DNA from 3 places in the Mycoplana sp. BE70 genome. Region 1 is predicted to be linked to each of the others. Evidence: riboswitches for the same ligand, from Rfam matches in the RefSeq annotation. Region 1 holds a riboswitch; each other region holds the start of a gene.
What was found. A riboswitch is a leader RNA that binds a small molecule or an ion and turns the genes downstream of it on or off. The one in region 1 is predicted to bind cobalamin.
Positions count from the first base shown of each region.

Region 2: it holds a riboswitch for cobalamin, as region 1 does, so the genes downstream of both, J2Y48_RS22015 (ABC transporter substrate-binding protein) here and bluB (5,6-dimethylbenzimidazole synthase) in region 1, are expected to answer to the same signal.
Region 3: it holds a riboswitch for cobalamin, as region 1 does, so the genes downstream of both, J2Y48_RS04905 (hypothetical protein) here and bluB (5,6-dimethylbenzimidazole synthase) in region 1, are expected to answer to the same signal.

Region 1 is NZ_JAVDTM010000018.1:45,524-52,962, reverse strand. It holds gene J2Y48_RS24155 (hypothetical protein) at 1-699, shown strand, start outside; gene J2Y48_RS24150 (GGDEF domain-containing protein) at 871-2,409, shown strand; cobalamin riboswitch at 2,421-2,679, shown strand; gene bluB (5,6-dimethylbenzimidazole synthase) at 2,724-3,410, shown strand; gene J2Y48_RS24140 (DUF2865 domain-containing protein) at 3,418-4,473, opposite strand; gene J2Y48_RS24135 (phytanoyl-CoA dioxygenase family protein) at 4,667-5,725, shown strand; gene J2Y48_RS24130 (hypothetical protein) at 5,849-6,355, opposite strand; tRNA gene J2Y48_RS24125 (tRNA-Pro) at 6,876-6,952, opposite strand; gene J2Y48_RS24120 (glycosyltransferase) at 7,209-7,439, opposite strand, start outside.
Region 2 is NZ_JAVDTM010000014.1:82,258-89,696, forward strand. It holds gene J2Y48_RS21995 (ABC transporter permease) at 1-225, shown strand, start outside; gene J2Y48_RS22000 (ABC transporter permease) at 236-1,018, shown strand; gene J2Y48_RS22005 (aldehyde dehydrogenase) at 1,043-2,548, shown strand; cobalamin riboswitch at 2,951-3,178, shown strand; gene J2Y48_RS22010 (hypothetical protein) at 3,166-3,363, opposite strand; gene J2Y48_RS22015 (ABC transporter substrate-binding protein) at 3,362-4,378, shown strand; gene J2Y48_RS22020 (iron ABC transporter permease) at 4,393-5,415, shown strand; gene J2Y48_RS22025 (ABC transporter ATP-binding protein) at 5,412-6,176, shown strand; gene J2Y48_RS22030 (class I SAM-dependent methyltransferase) at 6,179-6,952, shown strand; gene J2Y48_RS22035 (hypothetical protein) at 7,071-7,439, shown strand, end outside.
Region 3 is NZ_JAVDTM010000002.1:323,871-331,309, reverse strand. It holds gene metH (methionine synthase) at 1-2,859, opposite strand, end outside; gene J2Y48_RS04905 (hypothetical protein) at 2,945-3,157, opposite strand; cobalamin riboswitch at 3,256-3,478, opposite strand; gene J2Y48_RS04900 (GH36-type glycosyl hydrolase domain-containing protein) at 3,935-7,439, shown strand, end outside.

The DNA.
Region 1 (7,439 bases):
GGCCGGCTCTACCGGCTGCCGCTCGACGGCAGTCCGCCCGTGCCGATCGACACCGGATTTGCAAACCGCTGCAACAACGACCATGGCCTGTCGCTGGACGGCCGTTGGCTGGCCATTTGCGACAAGACGGAATTCGGCAAGTCGGCCATCTATATCTTGCCTGCTGAAGGTGGAGTGCCGAGGCTCGTCACGCAAAGGCTGCCATCCTATTGGCACGGCTGGTCACCGGACGGGAGGCAGATCTGCTATTGCGGCATCCGCGACGATCTCTTCGATATCTATACGATCCCGGTTGACGGCGGCGAGGAGGAGCGGCTGACCTTCGGCGAAGGTCGCAACGACGGACCGGATTGGTCGGTCGACGGTCGCATCTACTTCAATTCGAGCCGGAGCGGGCGCATGCAGATCTGGTGCGTTCGGCTGGAAAATCGCGAGGTCGCGCGCATCACCGACAGCCAATGGGCAGACTGGTTCCCGCATCCGTCGCCGGACGGGCGACACCTGCTCGTGCTGTCCTACGATGCCGACGTGCTCGACCATCCCCGTGATCAGCGCGTCCGCCTCCGGTTGATGGATGCCGACGGCCGAAACGATCGAGTGCTGTTCGAATTGCTCGGCGGGCAGGGGACGATGAATGTGCCGAACTGGTCACCCGATGGCGACGAGTTCGCCTTTGTGCGCTACGCGCCTGCAGGTTGACGCGCTCGCGGCTCGACCACGTGACGCTTCAAAGGCCGTTCTGCAGCTTCAGATTTTAACCTTTCGGAAACCAGGCTGCTTAAGGGAATATTCCCGCTTTCTGCGCCAAAGTGCCGCGACAAAACGCACAAGGCGGCAATGCAGACCGCCGGCATGTCGGTGGGGAAAGACATGGCGAATGCTGGGGCTGAGGGTCCGGTCGCGCGCCGGAGCAGCGTCAAGATCATGATTGGTCTTGCGGCGATAGTGATCGTCGCCCTGTTCGCGTCCGCCAATTTCATGGTGCTTGACTACTCGATCCGGCAGGCGAACGATTTTGTTGCGACCTCCGAAAAGACGCTCGTTAAGAACGAGTTCCGTCAGCAGATCGAACAGGTTGTGCTTTACCAGAGCGGAATGTCCGTCTGGGATCGAGGCTTCGATGAACTGGCCGACGGCTCGTTCAGCGACGATTTCATTCGCAGGGAGTTGCGCGACTGGCTCTGGAGCGATTTCGGCTTTTCCTGGACGGTCTTCACGAAGCCGGGCGAAGAGACAGTCCTGGCCGTCCACAATCGCCATGTCGTCCGGCCGCAAGAAGCCGACCAATTGCTCTACTGGGTCAGCGACCTGACCAAACGCGCCGAAGCGGCCTACTATGCGGCGCTCAGCCGTACGCGCGATGGCTGGCTTCTTGCAAAGCCGGCCGAGAGCGGCGGCGTATTGTCGCCGACATTGGCGCAGATCAACGTCACCGGAATGCGGATGATCGACGGCACGATGAGCATCATCGTGGTGCAGTCCGTCGTCCCCAAGCGGCTTTTCATTCCGGATGCGCGCAAGAAACCTGTGCTGTTGGTCACCGTCAAGCCGATCACGGCCAAGATGCTGGTGAATTCCGAGCAGCGCCTGGGGATCCGCGATCTGGGCTTCCTGCCAATCACGACCGAGGATAGCGATCTCTTGCTCACCGGTGTCGGCGGCGACGCCTTCAACCCGATGGCTGCGTCCTGGCGCCCGAACCGCCCCGGCTCGTTCGTCTGGTCGATGGCGATGCCGCAGATCACCGCCCTGGTCGCGATCTTCGTCGTGGTCATGGGTTTCGTCGCGCTGAAGTTCGCCTCAACTGTGCGGGCCCTGGAGCGAAGCGAAGCGCGAAATGCTTATCTCGCCTGTCATGATGCGCTGACCGGCTTGCTCAACCGTTCCGGCTTTGACGACGCCATGAAAAAACTGCTCGACAAGGACACCCGTCCGTTTGCCGTCTTCGCGGTCGACCTCGATCAGTTCAAGGCCGTCAACGATCGGCATGGTCACGCAGCGGGCGACGCCGTGCTTAGGACGATCGCTTCCCGGTTTCTGGGCAGGGTCGCCGAAAAGGGAGTGGTGGCGCGCCTGGGTGGCGACGAGTTCGCGGTGCTGCTTCCCGGCATGACCGACAGGCAGGCCCTCCTCGATCTTGCCAACGGTCTGGTGCGCGACGCGCAGATCCCAATTCCGTTCGGCGGACAACTGCTGGCTGTCGGTAGCAGCGCTGGCATCGCTGTTTATCCCGACCATGGCCGGACCGTGCACGACCTTATGGTGGTTGCCGACACGGCGCTCTATACCGCCAAGAACGGTGGCCGCAACCGCGCCGTGTTTGCGTCGCCCGAGGAGGACAACGCGGCAAAAGACATCGGGATTGTCTATCCGCGACACGCCATCGTCGGCCCCGGCCTTGCATCGTAGGCACCGGCGTGCGCAAGTGTCGCCCGTCAGGTGCCCTTGCGCGAGCAGGGGAGAATCGGGAATTCGGTGGGGCTGACGCCATGCGTTCGATCTGAACGCAGACACCTTGGCAAACTCCAGCCTCGAAGCCGAAACGTGCCCAACGCTGTGACGGGGACGGCCAAGCCTGGAAGGATCTACCCTTCCGATCGCCACTGGTGTTTCAACCGGGAAGGCGGCGCGGCCGGAGGATCCGGAGTCAGAAGACCGGCCTGGCGAGATAGACCAACCCGCGCGGACGGCGGACGGTTTCATGCATTGTTGGGGAGATGACGATGCAGCCTCTGCCGAAGGACGATCTCGTCCACGCACAACCCTTTTCGCCCGCGGAGCGGGCAGCCGTATACCGTGCGATCGAAACACGCCGCGATGTGCGCGACCAGTTCCTGCCAGAACCGGTGCCCGAAGACCTGCTCGAGCGCTTGCTTCGCGCGGCACATCTGGCACCCTCGGTCGGTTTCATGCAGCCATGGAACTTCATCGTCATTCGCGATCAGGCAGTGCGTGCGCAAGCGCACGAGGCATTCGAGCGTGCCAACGAGGAGGCGGCGATGATGTTTGCCGGCGAGCGCCGGTCGCTTTATCGCTCGCTCAAGCTCGAGGGCCTCCTGAAGGCTCCGGTCAGCATCTGCGTGACCTGCGATCCGGACCGCGGCGGAGCCGTGGTGCTGGGCCGCACGCACAATCCGCGCATGGACGTATATTCGACCGTGTGCGCGGTTCAGAACCTGTGGCTTGCGGCCCGGGCGGAGGGCGTCGGCGTCGGCTGGGTCAGCATCTTTCACGACGCGGAGATTCGTGCGCTCCTGGGCATTCCCGAACGGGTCGAAATCGTCGCCTGGCTTTGCCTCGGCTTCGTCGACGAGCTCTATCGCGAACCGGAACTCGCAGTGAAAGGCTGGCGGCAACGATTGCCGCTCGACGAGCTCGTTTATGCCGAGCGGTGGGGAGAGCGGCGGTAAAGGCGGTTCAGTTCGCGCCCGCGGGGTTGCGCAGATCGATCTTGGGTTCGTCCGGGACGAAAACAGGGCCGACATTGCGCACCTTGTCCTTCTCCGGATCGTAAGGGCGTTCGATCACGACCTTTGAAGCCGCGCTGCCCACCGGATGCATGCGGATCGTCGTGACGGAGCCGGTGCTGTCCTTGATGGTTTCGGTACCCGTTGCCGGGCTGGTGTAGGCAAGCCGGCCGCAGCCACAGGCTTGCGGCTTCGGCAGGCCGCGTGTGCGATAGGCGAAGGCTGCCGGCAGTTGTCTGTAGAGCCTGCCGGTGACGGTGGAAACCATCTCGCCGCTGTCGACAGAATCGAGCGCCTGGTAGAAGAGTTCGGTTTCCGTCTGTGGACACAACCTGGCGCAGACCCTCTGGTCTCGTCGAAAGTCGAGCGGGGAAGCGCCTGAGGTTACGGGGAAGAAGCCGCCGTCGCAGGTTCTGACGCAGACCGTGCGCAATCTGCCGCCCGAACCGCCGCTGGTAACGTACCGGGTCGCCAGGCCGTCAAGCGGAAACTCGCCATCGGGCAATGGCTCTTCCGAAGCCCGGCTGGCTTGCGCCGTGCTTGGTTCGTCGCCACTGTCGCAACCGTGCGCTTCGATCGCCGCAAGGATATTGACGCGGGCTTCCTGTCCGTTTCCGGCCGACGCAAGTGCGCTGCGCCCCGCCTCGATATTCCTGAGGTTGCGTTCCATTCGTTCGACCGAGGAGGCGAGTTCGCTACATTGGCGGGCAGTCGACGTCCGGTAGACCTTGACGCTGCCCGTGCTGCAGCCAAGCTGGCGCAGACTCGCTCTCGCGCTCTGCAATTGATTGTTCTGCTCGGTGATGGCGCTGGAATAGGGGGCACCGCCGCCGGTCGGAATTTCCACATTCGTGAGGGCCGCAAGACGCGAGTGAAGATCTGCGCAGACGTCGACTGCCCGAGCCGGTACGGCCATGGCGAGGAGGAGGGCGGAGGTCGCCAGAACCATCGAGCGGCGCGAGCACAAGGACACTGCGGCGACTCCGGACAGGGGAATTGCTGGCATCACATCATCATCATACGTTGCAGGAGCGCCGGCGCAACGCGCTCATCGAAATGTGATTAATCGCCGCGCGATGGCCGTCGAAACAGCTGATTTTGGAAATCAGGTTCGCACCGCCGGGTGGAATTGATCTCGCCCCGCCCATGGTGTAGCACAGTGCATCCTATCCGATTGCGTCCACACCTATAGGTTTTGTATGCGCCTCACTTCCGTCCTGCTGAGTCCGTTCTACGCCCTCCAGCTCGCATCGGGTGCCAAATCCTTTGCCGACAATCCGATCATTGGCAGCAAGACGCTGAACAGGATGGGCCTGCACGCGAAACGCGTGGCGGTGGCAATGGACATGGCGGACCGGCGGCGCAAGTCGCTCGCGCAACTCGTCACACCCGAGCAGCGGCGTGAATACGAGGAGAACGGCTTCGTTCGAATTGAGAATTTCCTGCCGGCCGAAGTCTTTGCCAAGGTGACGGCGGAACTGGAGAACAGCGATTTCGACCGCTACGACATGCTGCAGGGGACCACTGTCACCCGCCGCGCACTGATCGATGACAGCGATCTGGAGCGGCTGCCGGGTTTCAAGGCAGCGCGCAACGATCCTCGGATGTCGAACCTCCTGCGTTACGTCTCCTCGCACGATGGCCAGCCGCTGCTCGTCGTCCAGGTCGTGATGGCACTGCCTTCGACACCCTCCAAGGAGACTGCATCCGACCCGCAGACGGCCCTGCACAGCGATACCTTCCAGCCCACCGCCAAGGCCTGGCTTTTCCTGAAGGACGTGGGCGAGGACGACGGGCCGTTCTCGTACGTGCCGGGCTCGCACAAGGTCACGCCGCAGCGCATGGCGTGGGAAAAGCGCATCAGCGAAAACTCCGACACGATCGAGAACAAATACTCCGCGCGTGGCTCGCTGCGCATCATGCCGGAGGAATTGACAGCGCTCGGCTACGGCCAGCCCGTGAGGATGGTGGTGAAAGCGAACACGCTGATCGTAGCCGACACGCACGGCTTCCATGCGCGCTGCCCGAGTTACAAGGAAACGACGCGGGTCGAGATCTACGGGTCGCTGCGCCGCAACCCTTACCTGCCGGTGACCGGCCTGCACTTTGCGTCGCTTTCCTTCATCAAGTCCCGCGTTAATCGGTTGATCATCGGCGGCATGAGCCTCCGTGGGAAGATCGGCCTCAAAGGCTCCCCGTGGGCGCCGGCCGGTCTCGGCAAGGCGCTGGAATGGTCCAAGCGGCTGAAGCGGAAGTAGGCGAAGGATACGGTTGCAAAGTACGATTGGGTGGGTGAACGAGTTGCGCCGCGCCGAATGGCTCGGGCACCGACGAACCCTCGCCGGCCTAGCTACCGCCCTGCTTGTTGCGACCTCAGGTCGTCAAGCCGCACTCGGTCCCGGGTCATCGCCGTCGTTCCGGTCGAAGGGTACCGGCATTGCGCGGGCCGGAAATGAGATGACACGCGAGGTTTCCGCAGGCTCCCCGTGACGTTGCTCCGACCGGGGCACCACTTTCTCGACGATGACCGTTCGCGGCCATCCGTCGTCCGGCATCACCGCTGCAGTATCACCTTCCGAAAGCCCGAAAAGTGCCAAACCAAGCGGGTCGTGAATCGATAGCGCGTGCGGTACGGCCTCGACGGGGAGTTCCGCCTGCACGATCACCACGGTGTGCGGGCTGCATCCTTCAAACCTGTAGGTCACACGGCTATTGATTGTGACGACATCAGGCGGGATTGCACCACTGCAGTAGATCTCCGCGACCGCCAACTTTGCTCGAAGCAAGACCGCGAGCGGATCGCTCGCATCGGGCAGGCGGTCGAGCATGGTCTCCAGGATCGCCATGTCATTGGGGGTGAGTTTGCAACTGATCGGTTCCACGGGCATCTAAAATCTCACTTTCGCCGCAACGATATTCGTTGCACGCTCCAAACGAGGTCCAAGTCGCTGAAATGTTCCCCTGGTCGCGGCGGCCCGCGCCAGGGGTTACGAGCCCGTGATCAAGCTACTCGCATGATGAATGAAGCGGAGGCGGCGTCGGTGGACTGGCGAGGAAGGGGGGGCGCCAAGCCGGGGCAGGGCGATCGCTGCCGAACTCAGTCGATGACACGTGCAGGACGCCATCAGCCAATCCTCACAACCCAGGCGCTAGAAGGGCCCGGATGGCAGGATCGGTGCGCCGGCATGAAAAGTCAAGCGACGGGCCGGTGAGCGAAGAGATCGACGCATGAAGGGAGGCTAGCACAGCGATGACGACATTGGCTCGTCAACGTCATCGAGAACGTTCCGGACTTTATTTCGGGACTGTCTGCGCCGACACCGTAAGTCTGTATCTGGAATGTTCTCATTTTGCCAATGACTGCGTCTTGGCATTTCCTTGATGTGGTAGCAAAATCAAGGTCTTCAATGGTCGGAGCGGCGGGATTCGAACCCACGACCCCTTGACCCCCAGTCAAGTGCGCTACCGGGCTGCGCTACGCTCCGAACCGTCGCAACCCCTATAGTCTCGGTGCCGGGGATGCAAGGGGCAATTTCACCTATGCCAACAAATTGCGAAGATGTTCCCGCTACGGACGCGATGCAGGCGGTGCGGATGGCGCTCGACCAAGGCGAAACGAATGCGTTTCTGTCGAACAACCCCCAGTCTGGGCCAAAAAGATATGCGAAATCAAAAGCTCTGAAGCGCAGCGGGCCTGTGTCAAGCCCACTCATCCTTTAAGGCGGAGTGGGTGCGGCTGTATTACGTGACAAGGCTGCGGTAGATCGCCTCCGTTTCCGATATCATGCGGGGCAGATCGTAATCGTTGCTGCGCAACCTCGCGGCCACGGCGTAGCGTTGCAGACACGAGGGATCGGCGAGGCCTATCATCGCGTTTGCCAGCGTGCGAGGGTCGTCGTCGTTGGGAACCAGAATGCCGTTGTGGCCGTGCTCCAGCACGGTCGATGCGCCGCCGACCTCGGTGAGAATCAG
Region 2 (7,439 bases), on a different contig from region 1:
GGATCGACCATGACCTTCTGTCTGGCTTTCGGCGATTTCGTCGCCCCGGTCTTGGTCGGAGGTCCCGATGGCACCATGGTCGCCAACCTGCTGCAGACGCAGTTCGGCGCGGCGCTCAACTGGCCGCTCGGTTCGGCGCTCGCCACGCTGGTACTGATCCTGGTTCTCGTTCTCCTGCAGATTTCCAGCCGCCTCGACCGGGCAGGCCGGATCAACATGACCTGAGGAGCCTGAGATGCAGTCCTTGAGATGGTGGCAGAAGGGATTGGTGGGCGTCAGCCTCGGCGTGCTCGCGTTCCTCTACCTGCCAATCGCTATGCTCATCCTGTTCTCGTTCAACGACAGCAAGGTGACGTCCTTTCCGCTTTCCGGCTTCACGCTCCACTGGTACGAGGCATTCCTTGCCAATGAGGGCATGCTGCGAGCGCTGTGGAACAGTCTTGTGGTGGCGGTCTGCGCAACGCTCGTCAGCCTCGTCGTCGGCGTGACCGCGGCCCTCGCCCTCGATCGCTACGACTTCCCCGGAAAGAGGCTGTTCCAGAATGCGATCCTGCTTCCGCTGAGCCTGCCCGGCCTCGTCACCGGCATTGCGATGCTGAACTTCTACAAGCAGATCGGCATTCCGCAGAGCCTGACAGCCGTCGTCATCGGTCACGCGACCGCGTTGCTCGGCGTCGTCGTTTCGCAGGTCATGGCTCGGCTTGCCAAACTCAACCGTCGCCAGCTCGAAGCCTCCGCGGACCTTGGGGCAACGCCGGTCGAGACCTTCCGGCGGGTCACCCTGCCGTCAATCCGCAGCTCCGTCATCGGCTCGGCATTGCTCTGCTTCACGCTGTCCTTCGACGAAATCCCGGTGACCTATTTCCTGACGGGCCGCGAGGTGACCCTGCCGATCTACATCTATTCCACCTTGAGACGGGGCATCACGCCCGAGATCAACGCGGTCGGCTCACTTATCGTCGCCGCCTCCTTCATCCTCATCATCCTCTCGGTCACGCTTCTGCGTGACCGCCGTTAGCCGCAGACCAACAGGGAGAACACCATGGACGCCTCAACCTATACCCACGACTTCTGGCGCTCGAAGGCGTCGTCATTGAAGTTCCGCACGCAGCACTTTATTGATGGCCAGTACGTCGCCTCGGCCGACGGCCGCACCTTCCCCTCGATCAATCCCGCCACGGGCAGCACGATCACCGAAGTGGCGCGCGGCGGGCAGGCCGAAATCAACCGGGCTGTGGCCGTCGCCCGCAAGGCGTTCAAGTCCGGCTCCTGGTCGCGGATGGACCCGCGCTCACGCATGGCCGTCCTCGAAAAATTCTCGGCGCTCGTGGAAAGCAATGCCGAGGAATTCGCGGTGCTCGATAGCCTCGACATGGGCAAGCCCGTCATGGACATGATGAACATCGATATCCCCGGCTCGGTGATGTCGCTGAAGTTCTTCGCCGAGACGATCGACAAGATCGAGGGAGCCGTGACCTCCACTGCGTCCAGCGCGCTGCACTATATCTTGCGGCAGCCTCTTGGCGTCGTCGGCCTGATCGTCCCGTGGAACTACCCGTTGATGATGGCCGCCTGGAAGCTGGGACCTGCGCTCGCAACCGGAAACTCGGTCGTTCTCAAGCCCGCCGAGCAATCCCCGCTCTCGGCCAACCTCCTTGCGGAGCTCTTCATCGAGGCGGGTGGCCCTCCCGGTGTCTTCAATGTCGTGCATGGCCTCGGCGAGGAGGCCGGCAAGGCGCTCGCGCTCCACAATGACGTCGACAAGATCGGCTTCACCGGCTCGACCGAGGTCGGCAAGCTGCTGATGATCTACGCCGGACAGTCGAACATGAAGCGCGTATCGACCGAGTGCGGCGGCAAGACGCCCCAGATCATTCTCGAGGACTACGACGATCTCGACACCGCCGTGACCTATGCGGTCAACGGCATCTACGGCAACCAGGGCGAGGTCTGCAACGCCGGCTCGCGCATTCTCGTCCAGAAGAGCATCCACGACGATTTCGTCGATCGTTTCGTTGCCCGGACGCAGCAGAATTTCGTACTCGGCGACCCGCTCGATCCGTCGACGACGATCGGGCCGCTGGTGACCTCCTCGCACCAGAAGCGAGTGCTGAACTATATCGACATCGGCCGCAAGGAAGGCGCGTCGCTCAAGTTCGGCGGCGGCACTTTCGCCGGCGCACCATCGGGAGCCTATGTCGAGCCGACCCTGTTCACGGGGGTCAACAACACGATGCAGATCGCGCGCGAGGAAATCTTCGGGCCGGTTGCCGCCGTCATCCCCGTTGATGGCGTCGACCAGGCAATCGAGATCGCCAATGACTCGATTTACGGCCTCGCCGCTTCGATCTGGACCCGTGACATCGCCAAGGCTCACAACTTCGCCCGCGACATCGAAGCGGGCGTCGTCTGGGTCAACTGCTTCGACCACGGCGACATGACGTCCATCTGGGGCGGCTTCAAGCAAACCGGCAACGGCCGCGACAAATGCCTCGAGGCGTTGACGCAATACACCCAGACAAAATCTGTCTGGGTAAACCTGGCCTGAGAATGACGGCCCGACGGTCGAACGGCACTGTCGGGCCACCCTTCGGGGCCTATTTGCCAAGTCCGCAATGCTTCGAACTCAGACCTCGTCGGTGAGAACTGCGATGTCCGCTTTCCCTCTTGTGCGTCGTGGCGGCGGACGGTCAGCAATCGGCCCCCAACGTCTGTGAACCCATCGCGTACGCGTTTTCCTTGAGGCCAATGGTGGCCGGAGGAGAAAGCAAATGGGTATTGCACAATATGTTTCCTGCCGCGTTGGGCCGACATCGCCAACGCTTACTCGGACGGCGAGGCCATTGCGACCGTGTCGATGTGACAGGACGAGTTCCAACCATCGCCCTAAGCCGACACGAGCGGTCGCCAATATGGGTGACAGCAAGTCCTTGACGACGCATGTCAGGTGGGCATATCTGAGCGTGACGGTTCCCCAACGATGACTCTGAGGGGATTAATAGGGAACACGGTAAGGACGACCCAAGAGGGACCAAGACCGTGGCTGCCCCCGCAACTGTAGGCGGATTGCCGGTAATCCTCGGGCCATTTGGCCATGCCACTGCGACGTTTCGCGGGAAGGCAGATCACCGACAAACATCCGTGAGCCAGGAGACCTGCCGTCAATCACGATCCAATCAGCCGGGCGGGGATGCTCGGAAAGGAGCAGATATGATTGACCTGAAGCTTCGTCGTTTTCCGACTTTCATCCGCCTTGATTGGGCCTTCCGCCGCTAGCGTCTGCGTACCTGTGTCTTCATCCGCTCGCGAGTTGCGCGGCGATGGAGTTGCTAGCTGTTTTTCCTCCTGATCGAGATATTTCATGCGCCAGTTTCTCACCAGTATGACGTTCGCATTCGGCCTGCTAGGCCTTGCCGCACCGAGCCTCGCTGCGACCCAATATCCATTGACCGTCAACAACTGCGGCCGGCCGGTGACGTTCGAAAAAGCGCCCGCAAAGATCGTCTCCATCGGCCAAGGCATGACCGAAATCCTCTATTCGCTTGGCCTCGCCGACAAGATCGCCGGGACGGCTGTCTGGGTTGGTCCCGTGTTGCCGCAATACGCCGAGGTCAACGCCAAGATCAAACGTCTGTCGGATAACGACCCGAGCTTCGAGTCGGTCGTCGGCGAGGAGCCGGACATGGTTGCAGCCGAATTCGAGTGGCATGTCGGCGCGCAGGGCTCTGTGGGCAGCCGCGACCAGTTCGCCGAACTCGGGATCAACACCTATATCGCGCCCGCGGATTGCGTTGCCAAGGTCAACACCGACGGTGGTGATGGTGTTCGCAAGGAACTGTTCACGATGGACCTGATCTATCAGGAAATCGCGGAGCTCTCGGAGATTTTCAACGTGAAAGAGCGCGGTGACGCGCTTGTCGCCGACCTCAAACAGCGTGAAGCCGCCGCCGTCGCTTCCGTTGCCGGAGCATCGGCAAAGGCGCTGCCGGTCGTCTTCTGGTTCTCCAGCAAGGAGGTGAGCGGAGACGCCTTCATCGCCGGCAAGAACAGCGCACCGGCCTACATCCTGAAGTCACTTGGGGCACAGAACGTCGTGACGACAGCGGAGGAATGGCCGCTCGTCGGCTGGGAGACGATTGCTGACGCGAATCCCGTCGTCATCGTCATCGCCACCATGGATCGGCGGCGCTACGCGGCCGATGACCCGAAGGTCAAGCTCGAGTTCCTGGAAAATGACGCGGTCACCGGTCAGCTGGACGCGGTGAAGAACAAGCGTTTCGTGATGATGGACGCGCAGTCGATGAATCCGACGATCCGGACGATCGAGGGGATCGAGACATTGGCGAACGGCATCAAGTCCTTCGGTCTGACGCAGTGAGGGGTGCATCTGCATTGTCGCAAAAGGGGTGGGCGCTCTCGGCGCTCACCGCCAGCGCGATCGTGCTCTTGGGCCTGATAATCAGCCTTGCCGTTTCGATCGGGGAAATATCCATCCCGATCGAAACGGCGGCGAAAGCCGTGTCGAACCGCGTCTTTGGTACAGGCTTCGAGCTTAGCCGCATCCACCAGGGCGTGGTCTGGGATTATCGACTGAGCCGTGCGCTCGTTGCAGCAAGTGCTGGCGCATCGCTTGCACTCTGCGGCGCAATCCTCCAGGCCTTGCTCCGCAATCCGCTGGCTGAACCCTATGTTCTGGGTATCTCCGCCGGAGCCTCGACCGGAGCGGTATGCGTCATGATCCTTGGCTTCGGCTACGGCGTCCTCAGCCTTTCCAGCGGTGCCTTCATCGGCGCGGTCGTGGCATTCCTGCTCGTCGGGGTGCTTGCTGCCGGTGCCGGCGGCACCAGCGAACGTATCATTCTGTGCGGTGTTGCCGGGTCGCAGCTTTTCAATGCGCTGACGTCGTACATCGTGACGACGTCGGCGAATGCGGAGCAGGCAAGAGGCGTGTTGTTCTGGCTTCTCGGCTCTCTCAGTGGTGTCCGCTGGCCGGACGTCTATCTTTCGGTTCCGGTGGCAATCGCCGGTTTCGTCTTGTGCATGGCCCACGCCCGGTCGTTGGACGCATTTGCGTTCGGTACGGATTCAGCCGCTTCGCTGGGCATTGCTGTCAGGCGGGTGCAGATCGTTCTCCTCGGAGCGACCGCTGTAATGACGGCGACGGTCGTCAGCATGGTCGGGTCGGTCGGCTTCGTCGGTCTGGTCATACCGCACGCGGCGCGCTTTCTGGTCGGTCCGGCGCATCATCGACTGCTTCCCGCGTCCGCTCTCGGCGGGGCGATCTTCATGGTCGCCGCGGATATCGTTTCCAGGATCATCATACCCCAACAGATTCTCCCCATCGGCGTGGTCACGGCCCTATTTGGTGCGCCAGCCTTTGCGGTCATTCTCTATCGCGCTCGGAGGAGTGCATGAGCATCAGCATCGACAAGGTCAATTATGCCGCCGGCGAGGCAGTTATCATCGACGGCGTCACCCTCACGATTGAAAAGGGAAAGGTCCTCGGCTTGCTCGGGCCGAACGGCTCCGGCAAGTCCAGTCTTCTGCGGCTGATTGCCCGGCTGAGAAAGGTCCAGAGCGGCGTCATCCGGCTCGGCAATGACGACGTTTCAACGATTTCAAGACATGAACTCGCGCGCCGCGTCGCCTTCGTAGAGCAGCAGTCGACAACCGAAACCCAGTTGACGGTGAGGGACGTCGTCCGCCTCGGAAGGACACCCCATCTCAGTGCGTGGTCGTCCTGGAACGTCCAAGATGACGCAGCCGTCCAACGGGCGCTTTCCAGCGTCGGAATGCAGGACCGGGCGGGGCAACTTTGGCAGACGCTTTCCGGTGGCGAGCGTCAGCGCGCTCATATCGCCAGGGCTCTGGCGCAATCGCCGAGCGAGCTTCTACTCGATGAGCCGACCAACCACCTCGATATCCAGCACCAACTGGAAATACTGTCCCTCGTCTCCAAGCTCGATCTGACCTGCGTCGTTGCGCTTCACGATCTCAATCTGGCGGCCATGTTCTGTGACAGTCTGGCCGTGCTTCAACACGGGAAGGTCGTGGCAAGCGGTGCACCCGAAGACGTTTTGACCGAGGAACTGGTCGGTAAGGTGTTCGGCGTCCGTGCTCATGTCGCTAAATCCGCGGTCCATGACCGTTTTCATATCCAGTACCTTGTGAGGTAGGCATGGATGGTAGCAACTTCGATCTCAAGGAAGAGATCAGGGACTATTGGTCCAAACGATCGGAAACGTTTGACCTTGCCTTTGGTCACCGGATTGCGCCGGGGCCGGAAGCGAAGGCCTGGCAGCAACCGATCCGGTCTGTACTCGGTGATGAGCCGCTTCGGGTGCTGGAGCTTGCCTGCGGCACCGGCGAGGTGACCCGGTTGATCCATGAACTCGGCCACGATGTCACCGCGCTTGATTTCTCCGAGGCGATGCTTGCCGTCGCCCGTCGGAAGCATGCGGGAAAGTCTCGGCTCCGTTTCGTACTGGCGGATGCAGAAAACACAATGGAGCCAAAAGAAACCTACGACGCCATCGTGTGCCGACACCTGGTGTGGACATTGACCCGGCCGGAGCAGGCGATCCAGGAGTGGTTCCGTGTGCTGCGACCCGGCGGCCACCTGTTGGTGTTCGATGGCGATTGGGCCGTGCCGAAGCCTGCTGGGCGTGTCGCTTCCCTGGCCATCGAGTTAATTGACCGGCTCGTGGGCGCTGACCGGAACTATGATGGCGCGCTCAGTGATCGCCATGGGCGTATCATGAAGGCCCTTCCGTTCGGGCAGGGCTTGCAACCGGATATGCTGGTTCCGATCCTGGCAGCCGCAGGGTTTGCTAACATCGAACTGCAGTCTCATGCTCCCATAGCTCGCGCTCAACGACGGAATGCAAACTTCAGAAACAAGCTCCGCACTGTCGTGTATCGTCGCTTCATCTTGAGTTGCGTGCGACCGTGATGGCGCGTGGCGGCGAACTGATCCTACGACCCGTCCAACCTATTCCCCGAGGAAGTTTGCGATAGAGCATGTTCCAACGAAGGTCACAGTGATAAATAAGCTGCGATTGGAGCAATCGATGTTGCAGCATCTGCGGACTGAAAGGGGCATCTGGCTGGCGCTAGTCGCGGCGTGCATCCTTGTTCTGCAGTTTGCCGCAGGAGCCAATGCGGCATTCAGCCAACTCCCATTGGATGCTTTCGGCAATCCCTTGTGCGTGTCTGGTTCTGACCACGGCGCGAAAGAGACCGCTCCCCCCAGCCATCACTCGGGAAAGCCAGAATGCTGCACACTTGCTTGTGGCGCGTCGGCAACCGCCGCTCTCACAGGCAAACTGATCTATGCCGTTGACCGACCATTTCCTGTTCTTGGAGAACAGGTCAATGCGGAGTGTGATGTTGCCCGTCGCCAACTGCTCGACGAGTTCCAGGGAAGCCCGAGAGCGCCT
Region 3 (7,439 bases), on a different contig from region 1:
GGAGGGCGTCTTCGGTCGGTAGGCCGGCCAGTCGGGCTTGAAGGCGTTTTCGCGCGCCCGCGCCAGCGGCAGGCGCTGCTTTTCCGCTTCTGCCCGCATGTGCGCATCGGCGACCTTGCGGTATTCCGCCTGCAGCGTTTCGACGTAACCAGCCTTTTGTTCGGGTGAGAGCAGGCTGGAGACGATGCCGACGGCGCGGCTGGCGTCGGTGACGTAGACAGCCTGGCCCTTTTCGTAGCGCGGGTGGATTTTCACTGCCGTGTGCACGCGGCTGGTCGTGGCGCCGCCGATCAGGAGCGGAATGTCGAAGCCTTCGCGCTCCATCTCGCTTGCCACGTGCGCCATCTCGTCGAGCGAGGGGGTGATCAGGCCGGACAGGCCGATGATGTCGACCTTCTCGGCGCGGGCGGTTTCAAGGACCTTGGCTGCCGGCACCATGACGCCGAGGTCGATGATCTCATAATTGTTGCAGGCGAGCACGACGCCGACGATGTTCTTGCCGATGTCGTGCACGTCACCCTTCACCGTCGCCATCAGGATCCTGCCGGCGCTCTCGCGTGCGGCACCGCCGTTGGCAAGCTTTTCCGCCTCCATGTAGGGCAGCAGCACGGCAACCGCCTGCTTCATCACGCGCGCCGACTTCACCACCTGCGGCAGGAACATCTTTCCCGCGCCGAAGAGGTCGCCGACGACGTTCATGCCGGCCATCAGCGGGCCTTCGATGACATGCAGCGGCCGCTCGGCGGCCAAGCGGGCCTCCTCCGTGTCTGCCTCGATGAATTCGGTGATGCCGTTGACGAGCGCGTGCGACAGCCGCTTCTCGACCGGCCAGTCGCGCCAGGCGAGATCCTTTTCCTTCGCTTCCCTGCCGCCGGTGCCCTTGAAGCGCTCGGCGATCTCCAGGAGCCGTTCGGTCGCCGTGCCGCCGGCCTTCGGTACGCGGTTCAGCACCACGTCCTCGCAGGCCTCGCGCAGTTCCGCGTCGATCGTGTCGTAGACGGCGAGCTGGCCGGCATTGACGATGCCCATGTCCATGCCGGCCTGGATCGCGTGGTAGAGGAACACCGCATGCATCGCCTCGCGCACGGGCTCGTTGCCGCGGAAGGAGAAGGAGAGGTTGGAAACGCCGCCGGAGACGTGCACGTGCGGCAGCGTCTTAACGATCTGGCGCGCGGCCTCGATGAAGTCGACGCCGTAGTTGTCGTGTTCCTCGATGCCGGTGGCGACGGCAAAGATATTGGGATCGAAGATGATGTCCTCCGGCGGAACGCCGGCCACCTCGGTCAGCAGCTTGTAGGCGCGGCTGCAGATCTCGACCTTGCGCTGCTGCGTGTCGGCCTGGCCCTTTTCGTCAAAGGCCATGACGACGACGGCGGCGCCATAGGCGCGCACGAGGCGGGCGTGATGGAGGAAGGCTTCTTCGCCTTCCTTCAGTGAGATCGAGTTGACGAGCGGCTTGCCCTGCACGCATTTCAGGCCGGCCTCGATCACCTCCCATTTGGACGAATCGATCATGATCGGCACGCGGGCGATGTCCGGCTCGGCGGCGACGCGGTTGAGGAACTCCGTCATCGCCCTCGCCGAATCGATCAGGCCTTCGTCCATGTTGACGTCGATGATCTGGGCGCCGTTCGCGACCTGGTCGCGGGCAACGTCGAGGGCTGCCGCAAAGTCGCCGGCGGTGATCAGCTTGCGGAATTTTGCCGAGCCGGTGACGTTGGTGCGCTCGCCGACGTTGACGAAGGGAATGTCCTTGGTGAGCGTGAAGGGCTCCAGCCCGGACAGGCGCATGTGGCGGGGGATGTCCGGGATCTGCCGCGGCGCGTGGCGGCTGGCCGCCTCGGCGATCGCCCTGATGTGGTCCGGCGTCGAGCCACAGCAGCCGCCAACGATGTTGACGAGGCCGTCGCGCATGAAGCCTTCGATCTGTGCGGCCATCTGTTCCGCCGTCTCGTCGTACTTGCCGAAGGCGTTCGGCAGGCCGGCATTCGGATAGGCGCAGACGAAGGTGTCGGCAACGGATGAAATCTCGTCCAGATGCGCGCGCATCGCGTTGGCGCCGAGGGCACAGTTGAGGCCGATCGAAAACGGCTGTGCGTGGCGCACCGAGTTCCAGAACGCTTCCGGCGTCTGGCCGGAGAGGGTGCGGCCGGAGAGGTCGGTGATCGTGCCGGAGATCATGACGGGCAGCTCGATGCCCTTCTCGGCGAACACTTCCCTGGTCGCAAAGATCGCCGCCTTGGCGTTCAGCGTGTCGAAAATCGTCTCGATCAGGATGATGTCGGCGCCGCCGTCGATGAGGCCACGCAGCTGGTCGGCATAGGCGAGCCGGAGATCATCGAAGGTGACGGCGCGGTAGCCGGGATTGTTGACGTCGGGCGAGATCGAGGCGGTGCGGTTCGTTGGTCCGAGCGCGCCGGCGACGAAACGGCGCTTGCCGTCCTTTTCCTGCGCACGCAACCCGGCACGGCGGGCCAGTCGCGCGCCGTCGCGGTTCAGTTCATAGACGAGTGCTTCCATGCCGTAGTCGGCCTGGGCGATCGCGGTGGAGGAAAACGTATTGGTCTCCAGGATGTCCGCGCCGGCAAGCGCGTAGCGATAGTGGATGTCTTCGATCGCGGCCGGCTGCGTCAGCGTCAGGAGGTCGTTGTTGCCCTGCTGGTGGCAGGCGCAGTCGCCGAAACGGCTGCCGCGGAAATCCGCCTCGATGAGGCCAAGCGTCTGGATTTCCGTACCCATGGCGCCGTCGAGAACGAGAATGCGTTCCTTCGCAGCAGTTTGAAGCGCGTCGGCGATGTCCTTGCCAGTGCGAGGTGAAAGTTCGGGACCGAACAGGTCGTCGAGGTCGGCTGCTGCCATGGCAAAGCCCTCCGATGCAGAATTGTCTGCATCGGAGATCACATAAGGATATCTTTATGTCAATATGTCTTTATGCGGTAAGTTGCTAATGAAGCTTCCCCCGCCCAGCCAGCGTGGCAAAGAGCGACCGCAGACGGGCGATGTCCGGGTTTCGGTCTGCATAGCGCGCGAGCTTGCAAAGCTCCTTCAGCGCTTCGGTCTGGAGATCGGCCCCGCGCGGCTGCCACAGCAGCCAGGAGACGAACACCGCTTCCGGTCGCCCGGATTCGGAGGGATTGGTTTCAACGGTGACAAGCATGACTTCCCCAATCTGCAATTGGGGGATGACCGGACGCACGCGAGCTAAAAATTCCGCTCTCGCGGAGCAAGCGCAGCCGTGGGACACCCCGCCCATGGACGTTACAAGTTCATCAGGGCAGGTCTCCTGGCTTGCGGGTCGTTGCGGCTGTCTTGCCTTCCCGGCACGTGATCGTGCCAGTGGCATCGGCGACAGCAGCTCACCGCTTACAGTTGCGGGGGCAGCGCCGGCCTTGATGTTCCCTTGCGGGGCATCGCACCGGCTTCCCTCTTAGCTCCGGATCGAGAACGATTCGAAAGAACCCTGATGGTTTACGTTGGCCCGATGGCGTCGGTCCTGTCAATGACACAGCCGGCCTTGTCGACAGATACCGGCCGATTTCGGAACCCCTTGCTGCGCTTTGCGTTCAGCCCCTGTTCACCGTGGATTGTCTAGGGGGGATCGAATTTTTTGCCAGTTGTGCGCCTCTTGCCAAGGAGTGACCCTCTTGCCCAGCCGCCTTGTTGCAACCACCTCCCTTTGCGGCTAAAAAATGCTGTTTTCATGCACCACGCGGCCCCGATGCACATTTGCGTGTCGCCTGAGCCATATCGCGCCATGATCAAGGTGCGCGGGCTTGCGTATTCCGCCCCCCTTCAGGACTGGCGGTGGCACGCAAAGGACGCATGAAGGCGTCATGGTTCATGGTGGCGCACGAGTGAACTTCGTCCGCCGAATGCGATCCGCGATCCAGGATTGCGGCACAAATCCACGTTGCTCGAACCCAGAAACAAGCAAATGCCCCTTCACAATCGACCCCAGCCTTCGCCGCGCGAGACGGAATCCAAGCAGATCGACTACAACGATTCGATCCGGGATACCTATTTCACACTCGAAGAGCTGAGCGCCTGCGGCGAAGACCTGGCGCGTGACGGTGCAAGCACCCTGCCGGGTTTCAAGCCGTTCGAGTTTCGCGCGCGCCAGAAGGAAAACGAGCGGGAGATCTTTCGCGTCTACCAAACGATCGCCCGCGACGTCGAAGCCGGGGCCGCCATCACGCCGGCGGCCGAGTGGCTGCTCGACAACTATTATGTCGTCGAGGAGGCCGTACAGGAGGTACGCCGCGATTTTCCGCGCCGCTTCTATCGCCAGTTGCCGACGATGAAGGTTGGCGACGTCGATATCCCGCGCACGATGGCGCTGGGGTGGCTCTATGTCGCCCATACCCACAGCAGCGTCTCGCGCGACAGCCTGACGGCGATCGTCGAAGGCTTCCAGAAGATCGAGGCCTTCAAGATCGGCGAGCTCTGGGCATTGCCGTCGATCATCCGCTTCATCCTGATCGAGAACCTGCGACGGATCTCGATCCGCGTTGAGCAGTCGCGTGGCATGCGGCGCAAGGCAAATGAGATCGCCGACGAACTGATCCGGCAGAACGATCCGGAGCGGAGCGTCGTGATCCTGCGCGAGATCGAAGAGCTCGTCGCCGACAACACCTTCGTCGCCCAACTTCTCTACCGACTTCGTGACGGTCTGCAGGCCTCCGGTGCGGCGATCCAATGGCTGGAACGCCAGATCGAAGCGCGCGGCAGCGATCTCGAGGAGGTGCTTGTCGCCGAGCAGAACCGCCTGTCGTCCGGCAACGCCACGATGAGCAACCTCATCAAGAGCCTGCGCGCGATCGACGACACGGAATGGCCGGTCTGGGTCGAGAGCGTCAGCCGGTTGGACGCCGCCCTTCGTGAAGGGTCCGACTACAACGATCTCGACTTCGGTTCGCGCAACGCCTATCGCGACACGATCGAAAAACTCGCCCGCCGCTCGGGCCGGACCGAGCTGGAGGTGACCCAGACCGCGCTTGCCATGACCGCGGAGGACATGGCCGCCGGCAATGTCGCCGGCGCCCACGAGGCCAATGTCGGCGCCTATCTCATCGGGAAAAAGCACGGGCTCCTGGAACGGCGCATCGGCTACCGGCCGTCCATCCTGCAACGCATTGTCCGTTTCACGCGGGCTCTGAACTGGTTCGCAATTGCTGGGCCGGTGACACTGTTGACGCTTCTGGCGATGGTCGGGGTCTATTTCTTCCTCGATCAGATGGACATTCCCGACGGCGCCTGGCTGATCATGCTGGTCCTTTTCGCGCTGCCGGCATCGGAAGGCGCGGTCGGCCTGTTCAACACCGTCGTCACCCTGTGTGTGAAGCCGACGCGCCTGGTGGGCTACGAGTTCCGCGAGGGCATTCCGGAGGAGGCGCGCACGCTGGTTGCGGTTCCCTGCCTCATCTCCAAGCGCGACCACGTCGACGAACTCGTCCGCAACCTGGAGGTTCATTACCTCGCCAATCCCCGTGGCGAGATCTACTTCGCGCTCGTCAGCGACTGGACCGACAGCAAGGTCGAGGAGACGCCGGAAGACCTGGAAGTCCTGGAATATGCCAAGCGCGAGATTGCGCAGCTTTCGGCGCGCTATGCCTATGACGGCCGAACCCGATTCTATCTCCTGCACCGCCGCCGGCTGTTCAATGCCCAGGAAGGCGTGTGGATGGGCTGGGAGCGCAAGCGCGGCAAGCTGCATGAACTGAATTTGTTGCTGCGCGGCGACGGCGATACGAGCTTCCTGCCCGGCGCCAACATCGTACCCGACAATGTCCAGTACGTGCTGACGCTCGATTCCGACACGCGCCTGATGCGTGACGCCGCGACCAAGCTCGTCGGCAAACTGTTCCATCCGATCAACCGCCCCCAGATCGATCCGACGACCCAGCAGGTCGTCGCCGGCTACAGTATCCTGCAGCCGCGCGTGACGCCGTCGCTGACGACCGGCGACGAAGCTTCGACCTTCCAACGGATTTTCTCCGCCAATCGCGGCGTCGATCCGTATGTCTTTACGGTATCCGACGTCTATCAGGATCTCGCCGGGGAGGGCACCTTCACCGGCAAGGGTCTCTATCACGTCGATGCGTTCGAGGCGGCGCTGAAGGGGCGAATCGAGGAAAACACCATTCTCTCCCATGACCTCCTCGAAGGCTCCTACGCACGCTGCGCGCTCGTGACCGACGTCGAGTTCATCGAGGACTTCCCGATCCGCTACGAGGTGGAGACCTCGCGCCAGCATCGCTGGGCCCGCGGGGACTGGCAGCTCTTGCCCTACATATTCAAGCCCTCCAGCGGCGTCTCCATGCTCGGGCGCTGGAAGATGTATGACAACCTGCGCCGCTGCCTCATCCCGATCGGCTGGCTCGTCGCCTCGGTCATGGGCTGGTATTACATGGAGCCGCGCCAGGCCTTGATCTGGCAACTGGTGCTCATCTTCTTGCTGTTCGTGGCGCCGACTCTGTCGCTGATTACCGGCGCGGTACCGCGCCGCAGCGACATCGTCGCCCGCGCGCACCTGCAGACCATCCTCTCCGATGTCCGCGCGGCAAATGCCCAGGTGGCGCTGCGCATCGTCTTCATCGCGGATCAGGCGGCTCTGATGGCCGACGCGATCGTCCGGTCGCTCTTTCGTCTGTTCGTCAGCCGCAAGCATATGCTCGAGTGGCGCACGGCGGCGCAGGTCCATAGCTCGTCGGGCGGTGGCGTCCTGTCCTACTACATCGACATGTGGCAGGCGCCAGTGCTGGCGGCAATTTCCGTCGCGCTCGCCCTGTTCTCCGATACGGGACTGCCCTTCATCGCCATCCCGTTTGCGGCGATCTGGGCGCTGTCGCCGGCGATTGCCTGGTATGTCAGCCAGACCGCGGAGACGGAGGACCAACTGGTCGCACCCGAAGAGGTGGTCGTGGAGTTGCGCAAGATCGCCCGCCGGACCTGGCGCTACTTCGAGGAGTTCGTCACCGCCGAGCAGCACTTCCTCCCACCGGACAACTTCCAGGAATCGCCGCATCCGGTACTGGCCGAGCGTACCTCGCCGACCAATATCGGCGTCTATCTGCTGTCGGTGATCTCGGCACGCGATTTCGGCTGGATCGGGTTCGAAGAAACCGTGCGGCGCCTGGAGGAGACCGTTTCGACGATCGACGGCATGCCGAAGTTCCGCGGTCACCTTTACAACTGGTATCGCACCAATACGCTGGAAACGCTCGGGCCGCGCTACGTTTCGGCCGTTGACAGCGGCAACCTTGCCGGCCACCTGATTGCCGTGTCCTCACTCTGCCGCGAATGGGCGGAAGCGCCGTCGGCGCATCTGCATGGGAGCCTTGACGGCATCGGCGACGTCGCTTCGATCCTGTCGGAGACGCTTGCGGACCTGCCGGACGACCGCAAGACGGTGCGCCCGCTGCGCCGCCTGATCGAGGAGC